2 regions of the Cupriavidus sp. 05L411 genome follow, and region 2 is predicted to be linked to the other one. Evidence: riboswitches for the same ligand, from Rfam matches in the RefSeq annotation. Region 2 holds a riboswitch; the other holds the start of a gene.
The links. Region 2 has a riboswitch for ZMP and ZTP ahead of glyA (serine hydroxymethyltransferase). Riboswitches for the same ligand answer to the same signal wherever they lie in the genome.

Region 1: another riboswitch for ZMP and ZTP. It lies ahead of AC1DQR_RS05570 (LysE family translocator); the one in region 2 lies ahead of glyA (serine hydroxymethyltransferase).

Annotation. Positions count from the first base shown of each region.
Region 1 is NZ_JBFTOQ010000004.1:9,701-13,982, forward strand. It holds gene AC1DQR_RS05565 (DNA polymerase II) at 1-2,124, shown strand, start outside; gene AC1DQR_RS05570 (LysE family translocator) at 2,383-3,015, opposite strand; ZMP/ZTP riboswitch at 3,035-3,118, opposite strand; gene AC1DQR_RS05575 (VOC family protein) at 3,189-3,686, opposite strand; gene AC1DQR_RS05580 (LysR family transcriptional regulator) at 3,736-4,282, opposite strand, start outside.
Region 2 is NZ_JBFTOQ010000002.1:234,182-238,463, forward strand. It holds gene tolA (cell envelope integrity protein TolA) at 1-43, opposite strand, end outside; gene tolR (protein TolR) at 59-496, opposite strand; gene tolQ (protein TolQ) at 539-1,222, opposite strand; gene ybgC (tol-pal system-associated acyl-CoA thioesterase) at 1,219-1,623, opposite strand; ZMP/ZTP riboswitch at 1,785-1,887, shown strand; gene glyA (serine hydroxymethyltransferase) at 2,010-3,257, shown strand; gene nrdR (transcriptional regulator NrdR) at 3,404-3,871, shown strand; gene AC1DQR_RS03360 (GspH/FimT family pseudopilin) at 4,000-4,282, shown strand, end outside.

The sequences.
Region 1 (4,282 bases), on a different contig from region 2:
TGCCAGCACTACCGCCAGCTCACCAAGCTGGAAAAACTGCTGAAGGAAGCCGGCGTCAGCGTCTACGAGGCCGACATCCGCCCCCCGGAGCGCTACCTGATGGAGCGCTTCATCACCGCGCCCGTCTGGTTTGCCGGCGAGGCCAACGCGGCCCACGGCGGGGGCACCCTGCTCAACAGCCAGATGAAGCCAGGGCCAGCCTATCGGCCAACGCTGAAGCTGGTGTCGCTGGACATCGAGACCACTGCCCACGGCGACCTGTACTCGATCGCGCTGGAAGGCTGCGGCCAGCGCCAGGTGTATATGCTCGGCCCGCCCAACGGCGACGACAGCGCGGTCGACTTTGACCTGGAGTACTGCGCCAGCCATCCGCTGATGCTGCAAAAGCTGAACCAATGGCTAGCCCAGCATGATCCCGATGCCATCATCGGCTGGAACGTGGTGCAGTTCGACCTGCGCGTGCTGCAGAAGCATGCGGATCGCTATCAGGTCCCGCTGCTGTTTGGCCGGGGCGGCAATGTGCTGGAGTGGCGCGAGCACGGCTTCAAGGAGAACCATTTCTTTGCCTCCGCCGCCGGCCGCCTGATCATCGATGGTATCGAAGCGCTGCGGTCCGCTACCTGGAACTTCCCGTCCTTCAGCCTGGAGAACGTGGCGCAGACGCTGCTAGGCGAGGGCAAGTCCATCGACAACCCGTATCAGCGGATGGCGGAAATCGACCGCCGCTTTGCCGAAGACAAGCCCGCGCTGGCCCGCTACAACCTCAAGGACTGCGAGCTGGTGACCCGGATCTTTGCCAAGACCGAGTTGCTGACCTTCTTGCTGGAGCGGGCCGCCGTCACCGGCTTGCCCGCGGACCGCAGCGGCGGCAGCGTGGCCGCCTTCACGCACCTGTACATGCCGCTGATGCATCGCCAGGGCTATGTCGCCCCGAACCTGGGCGAGGTGCCGGAGGGTGCCAGCCCCGGCGGCTTTGTCATGGATTCGCAGCCCGGGCTGTACGATTCGGTGCTGGTGCTGGACTACAAGAGCCTGTACCCGTCCATCATCCGCACCTTCCTGATCGATCCGCTCGGGCTGGTGGAGGGGCTGCAGGATCCGTCCGACGAAAGCTCGGTGCCGGGATTTCGCGGCGCGCGCTTCTCGCGCACCCGGCATTGCCTGCCGGCCATCGTCAAGCAGATCTGGCAAGGCCGGGAAGCGGCCAAGCGCGAAGGCAACAAGCCCTTGTCGCAGGCCCTGAAGATCATCATGAATGCGTTCTACGGGGTGCTAGGGTCCGGCGTCTGCCGCTTTTTCGACCCACGCCTGGCGTCGTCGATCACCATGCGCGGGCACGAGATCATGCACCGCACGCGCGAGCTGATCGAGGCGCAGGGCTACCAGGTGATCTATGGCGATACCGATTCGACCTTTGTCTGGCTGAAGCAGCCGCATGCCGAGGAAGACGCCGACAGGATTGGCCGCATGCTTGTCCAGCAGGTGAACCAGTGGTGGCAGCAGCATCTGCAACAACAGTACGGCCTGGAGAGCGCGCTGGAGTTGCAGTACGAGACCCACTACCGCCGCTTCCTGATGCCCACCGTGCGCGGCGCCGAGCAGGGCAGCAAGAAGCGCTACGCAGGGCTGGTCGCCAAGGCGGACGGCAGTGAGGAGATGGTCTACAAGGGCCTGGAAACGGTACGCACCGACTGGACGCCGCTGGCCCAGCAGTTCCAGCAAGCGCTTTATCAACGCGTGTTCAAGAAGCAGCCGTACCGGGAATACGTGCAGGACTACGTCCGCCGCACCATGAGCGGCGAGTTCGACGCGCAACTGGTCTACCGCAAGCGCTTGCGCCGCACGCTCGAAGACTATCAGCGCAACGTGCCGCCGCACGTGCGCGCGGCACGCATCGCGGACGAGTTCAACCGCAAGGAAGGCCGTCCGCTGCAATACCAGAACGGCGGCTGGATCAGCTATGTGATGACGGTGGCCGGCCCCGAGCCGCTGGAAACCCGGCGCTCGCCCATCGACTACGACCACTATCTCACGCGCCAGCTGCAGCCGGTGGCCGACGCCATCCTGCCCTTCCTGGGCGATGCGTTCGAGACGCTGGTGACGGGTCAGAAGGCGTTGTTTTGACGGGGCCTCAGGCGTCGGGGTTTATCCAGCACCGAGTCAAGGTCCTCGAGCTTCAACGGGTGCAAGAATTGGCGTCGACGACATAGGCGGCATAGACGACTGAGCAGGCGCCGCTATCCCTGCGAGGAAACGATCGGGCATGCGCCTTCTATCGGATCTTGATGACAACCTTACCCTTTGCGCGTCCTGTTTTGACGTAAGCCACGGACGTTGGCTGCCGGCCGCCGGCTGTTGCGCCGGCGTATTGGCAGGGTGTTGCTATTTCTTGGATTCGTATGCCATCCGCACCGCCAGGCCTGTCAGAACGCTTCCCATCAGCCAGCGCTGCACCAATAGCCACTGCGGGCGTCCTGACAGGAAGGTAGATATCGATCCGGCCGTCACGATGATTAGTGCATTCACAGCGAGGCTGATCGAAATCTGAACGCTGCCGAGCGCCAGCGATTGGGTAAGAACACTGCCATGTCCTTCCGTAATAAATTGGGGAAGCAGAGACAGATACATGACGGCGATTTTTGGATTCGCCAGGTTGGTGATAAACCCCATGCTGAAGAGCTTTCTTGGGGTATCGACAGGCAGGTCGCGAACGGCAAACGCGGACCGTCCGCCCGGTTTGACTGCTTGCCAGGCAAGATATAGAAGGTACAAAGCGCCGCCAAGGCGAAGCGTGTCGTATGCGTAAGGTACCGCAAATACGAAAGCCGTAATTCCGAATGCCGCACAGAGCATGTAGAACACAAAGCCCAGAGCAACGCCGCCCAATGAAATGAGGCCCGCGCGTCTACCTTGGCAAATTGAGCGGGAAATTAGATAAATCATGTTCGGCCCCGGCGTTAAAACCATTCCCAACGCCACAAGAGCAAACATGAGCAACTGTGCAAAATCAGGCATAACCCATCTCCAAGGATAGTAGGTATGCCCAGGCGCGCGGCGGCTAGCAACCTCACGCTCCCCGATAGTGCCCTATCTGTATGCGCCAGTCACATGAGTGCAGAAATCATAGCACAGGAGAAAATGCTTTAGGCTACGGGAAGAATCATTGGCAACGCCGGGGACACGCTCCTTCAACTTGCGGATAGGTTTTGGCCCAGCCGTGCTGCTTCTATCGCGGCGATGTCGATCTTTTTCATGGTCATCATCGCGTCAAACGCGCGCCTGGCCACAGCAGGATCGGGGTCGGATATTGCCGCGGTGAGGGCGCGCGGGGTGATCTGCCATGACAAGCCCCAGCGGTCCTTGCACCAGCCGCATGCGCTTTCCTGGCCGCCYTTGCCGATGATTGCGTTCCACAAGCGGTCGGTTTCGGCCTGGTCGTCCGTCGCGATTTGAAAAGAGAATGCCTCGTTGTGCTTGAAATACGGGCCGCCGTTCAGCCCAAGGCAGGGGATGCCGACGACGGTGAACTCAACCGTCAGGACATCGCCCTGTTTGCCGCCAGGATAGTCGCCCGGTGCGCGGTGGACGGCGCCGACAGCGCTGTCGGGGAACGTCTGCGCATAGAAGTTTGCGGCGTCAACGGCGCCACCTTCGTACCACAGACAGATCGTGTTCTTGCTGGTCATTTCGCATCTCCTGACAAGTTGGCCACCTGCATCCACGCAGCAGCCGCAGCTACGTCGTGCGTGACTGATTTGTGTGGGCTGTGTGATATTCGAACGCGGCGACGATGCCGTCAATCATTGCTGTGATGCGCGCGGTATGCCGAAGGTCTTGATGCGTGACGAGCCAGATTTCGTAGACCGCCCCACGGGCGGGTTCCGGCCATATCTGCACGAGGCCGTCGTGTTCAGCCAGATGGATAGGAAGTTCACCGATGCCGAGGCCGGCCTTTACCGCGGTACGCAGCACGAGGCTGGAATTGAAGGTCGATACGATGCYCCCCGCGTGTATCGGTTCGCCAGCAAGCGTCGGCGATCGATTCCCGGTCCAGTTTGCCTGATAGACGACAAGATCGTGGCCCGCGAAGGCGGAGCCAGCGGCGGGTTTGCCGTGCTGCGCGAGATATGCATTCGATGCAAAGAGCGCCATGGGCCAGCGAGCCAGGCGCCGCGCGACAAGATCGGGATTTTCCGGCCTGACTGACCGGACCGCGATATCCGCTTCACGCTTTGCCAGATTTAGCATGCGCGTCGACGTGTCCAGCAGGACGCGCACTTCG
Region 2 (4,282 bases):
CCCGCTCCGGGGCCGGCTGATAAGGATAGGCGGCGGTTTTCATCGCGTGGGGCGGTGCTTACTTGGGCTTGACCATCAGGCCGACGCGCTTCACGCCGTCGGCCTTGAGCACTGACATGACGTCCAGCACGGCCTCGTACTTGACCGAGCGGTCGGCGGCGATCACCACCGGCTGATCGGGATTCTCGTTCTGGCGCTGATGCACGAAGTCGATCAGGCCCTGCTTGTCGAGCTTGCGCTCAAAGCTGTTGCCGGCGTTATCCTTGCCGCGCGCGGTCAGTGCGCCGTCCTCATGCACGGTCACGACGATGGGGGGGGCCTTTTGCTGCTGGGTGGCGTTGGCCACGCTGGGCAGGTCAACCACGGCGGGATTCACGATCGGTGCCGCCACCATGAAAATGACGAGCAGCACCAGCATCACGTCAATGTAAGGCACGACGTTGATGTCGGCGCTGGCCCGGCGGCGCGAGCCGCCACGGCGCTGTATCGCTGCCATTGCTGGTTCTCCTTGACCGAAGACGTTGGTGGCTTCGGCGCTTTAGCGGGTCTGCCGTTGCAGGATGTTCAGGAACTCTTCCATGAAGCTCTCGAAGCGGATGGCCAGGCGATCCACTTCGGTGGCGTAACGGTTGTAGGCAATGACCGCCGGAATCGCCGCGAACAGGCCGATAGCGGTGGCGACCAGCGCCTCCGCAATGCCGGGCGCCACGGCCGCAAGCGTTGCCTGCTGCACATTTGACAAGCCACGGAAGGCGTTCATGATCCCCCATACGGTGCCGAACAAGCCAATGTACGGGCTGACCGAACCCACCGATGCCAGGAACGGAAGATGCGATTCCATCACATCCATCTCACGCTGATAGGCCGCGCGCATCGCACGCCGCGCGGCATCGAGCAGTGCGCCGGCGTCATTGTTGCGCTCGCGCGCCTTCAGGTACTCGCCCATGCCGGATTCAAAGATCCGTTCCAGCGCGCCTGTGTTGTGACGATTGTTGGCTGCGCTCTGATACAGGGCCTGCAGGTCGCCGCCGGCCCAGAAATCGCGCTCGAACCCCTCGGTCTGGGTCCGCGCGGCGCGCAGGGAGAAATGCTTGCGGAAGATATATGTCCACGAGAACAGGGACATCACCAGCAGCAGGGCCATGACGGCCTGTGCCAGCACACTGGCGTGCAGCACCAGTGAAATGATCGACAGGTCTTGCGTGACGGTCACGGGATTCATCGAGCGGTCTTGATGGTTGCAAGGACGGGGGCGGGAATGGGAGTCGGGCGAAATGTGCTACGATCAACACACCCAACCCGGATGGCGCCAGTAGCCAGCAATTGCTCACCACGCCAGGCTTCTTGGGCGAATTGGACCGATGCCGGGCCAACCCGTTCAATCTGTGTCCGGATCTCAAGCAAGTCGTCCAGACGGGCGGGGGCATTGTAGTCCACCGCCGTGCTTCTGACGATGAAGACGACGCCGGTCTCATCGGCCAGCGCTTGCTGCTCGATGCCTAGCGAGCGCAGCCACTCAGTACGGGCGCGCTCGAAGAACTTGAGGTAATTGGCGTAGAACACTACGCCGCCCGCGTCGGTGTCTTCCCAGTACACCCGCAAGGCCCACACATTGTTGCTCATGGCCGCGATTGTAACGGCAGCCGGCCCGACCCGGTGTAAACCCTTGCCCGACATTACAACAATTACATTACCTGACGGACAAGGCATTGACTTTCGGTCTTTGGCTCCGCAGCACCGTCTTGCAGCGAGCCAGCGCCTCGCGTTAAACTGCCGCCAACCATTCCATCTTGCGCGACTGGCGAAGTCAGTGGGCACTACCACGAGGAAGCGCAAAGTTCTCTGGCGCGATGTTTCAAGCGCCTGCCGCTCGCCTGGGCAGCGAATGGGAAGCAGGGTGCGCCCTGCGCCGGATAGCTAACGCGTCCAGCGCCGGTCGCCTGTGCCTTCCCCGCGCGCCCTACCCCGAAGCCATTCGGAATTCCCCTTTTTTCAGACGAGTTTTCGCCATGTTCGAACGCAGCCGCTATACGATCGACCAGATCGACCCCGAGCTTTTTGCCGCCATCCAGAAGGAAGACCAGCGCCAGGAAGAGCACATCGAGCTGATCGCCTCGGAAAACTACACCTCGCCGGCCGTGATGGCCGCGCAAGGCTCGCAACTGACCAACAAGTACGCCGAAGGCTATCCCGGCAAGCGCTACTACGGTGGCTGCGAGTACGTCGACGTCGTGGAGCAGCTGGCCATCGACCGCGTCAAGCAACTGTTCGGCGCCGAAGCCGCCAACGTGCAGCCCAATTCCGGCTCGCAGGCCAACCAGGGCGTGTTCTTCGCCGCCCTGAAGCCGGGTGACACCATCATGGGCATGAGCCTGGCCGAAGGCGGCCACCTGACCCACGGCATGGCGCTCAACATGAGCGGCAAATGGTTCAACGTGGTCAGCTACGGCCTGGACGCCAACGAAGACATCGACTACGACGCACTGGAAAAGCTGGCGCAGGAAAAGAAGCCCAAGCTGATCATCGCCGGCGCCTCGGCCTTCGCCCTGCGCATCGACTTCGAACGCATCTCCAAGGTGGCCAAGTCCATCGGCGCCCTGTTCATGGTCGACATGGCCCACTACGCCGGCCTGATCGCCGCCGGCGAGTACCCCAACCCGGTGCCGCACGCCGACTTCGTCACCACCACCACCCACAAGAGCCTGCGCGGCCCGCGCGGTGGCGTGATCCTGATGAAGGCCGAGCATGAGAAGGCCATCAACTCGGCCATCTTCCCCGGCATCCAGGGCGGCCCCCTGATGCACGTGATCGCCGGCAAGGCAGTCGCGTTCAAGGAAGCCCTGTCGCCCGAGTTCAAGACCTACCAGCAGCAAGTGGTCAAGAACGCCCGCGTGCTGGCCGAAACCCTGATCGAGCGCGGCCTGCGCATCGTCTCCGGCCGCACCGAAAGCCACGTCATGCTGGTCGACCTGCGCGCGATGCAGATCACCGGCAAGGAAGCCGAAAAGGTACTGGGAGAAGCACACATCACCGTCAACAAGAACGCCATCCCCAACGACCCGGAAAAGCCGTTCGTCACCTCGGGCATCCGCCTGGGCTCGCCGGCAATGACCACCCGCGGCTTCAAGGAAGAAGAAGCCCGCTTGGTGGCCAACCTCGTCGCCGACGTGCTGGAAAACCCGCACGACCTGGCCAACATCGCGCGCGTGCGCGAGCAAGTGGCAGCCCTGACCAAGCGTTTCCCGGTCTACGGCTAAAGCCCAGCGCCACCCGCCACGCGCGGGTGGCCGGCAGCCCTGCCGCGCCTGCGGCGGGCCTTGCCAACCCAGCCCGGCGCGACACAGAATGACAAAACGCTGCCTGCGCGGCACGCGCCCCGGCTCATACTTCGAGGTGGTCAGGCATGAAATGCCCTTTTTGCGCTCACTCCAACACCCAGGTCCTGGACACGCGCATGTCGGAAGAAGGCGATACGGTGCGCCGCCGCCGCCGCTGTGAATCCTGCGACCGCCGCTTCACCACCTATGAGCGGATCGAGCTGTTCTTCCCCGCCATCGTCAAGAAAAACGGCTCTCGCGCGGACTATACCCGCGACAAGCTGAAAGACTCGATGCGCCTCGCCCTGCGCAAGCGCCCGGTCTCGGCTGAAGCCATCGACGCCTCCATCACCCGCATCGAAGAGAAACTGCTCGCCCTCGGCGAGAAGGAAATCCCCAGCAGCCAGGTCGGGGAACTGGTCATGCGCGAACTGCGCCGGTTGGACAAGATTGCTTATATCCGGTTTGCTTCGGTGTATCGGAGTTTTGAGGACGTGTCGGAATTCCGCGACATGCTGGACGAGTTTTCGACGTCTACCCCACGGAAGGGGTAGCAGACTTCCAAGGAAAGTTGTTTAATCTGCACTACCTTCTTATATAAAAACAGAAGGTACGGTGGACTCGCCCGGAGAGGCGAAATACGCCAACAAGAAAAAAAATAGTTTTCGGACGGGAGTCGAACATGGGTCAGCCTTCCTGCCTTGCGGCAGCGGGCTTGGTTGCACTTGTGCGCACCAGGCTATCATGGGCACCGGGGAAAGCGCTGCGCAGTGCATGGGCAGCGCTAGCCGATTCACGCCCCAACGCCCTCCGGCACACTGCCAACCGCTCCTTCCTCCCCTCTGCGCTACGCACCACTCGGCAAGCCGGATTCACTCTCATCGAGCTGATGGTGGCGCTTTCGGTTCTCGCCATCCTGGCGGCAGCAGCAGTTCCGAACTTCAGCTCCTTCATCCATCGCAGCA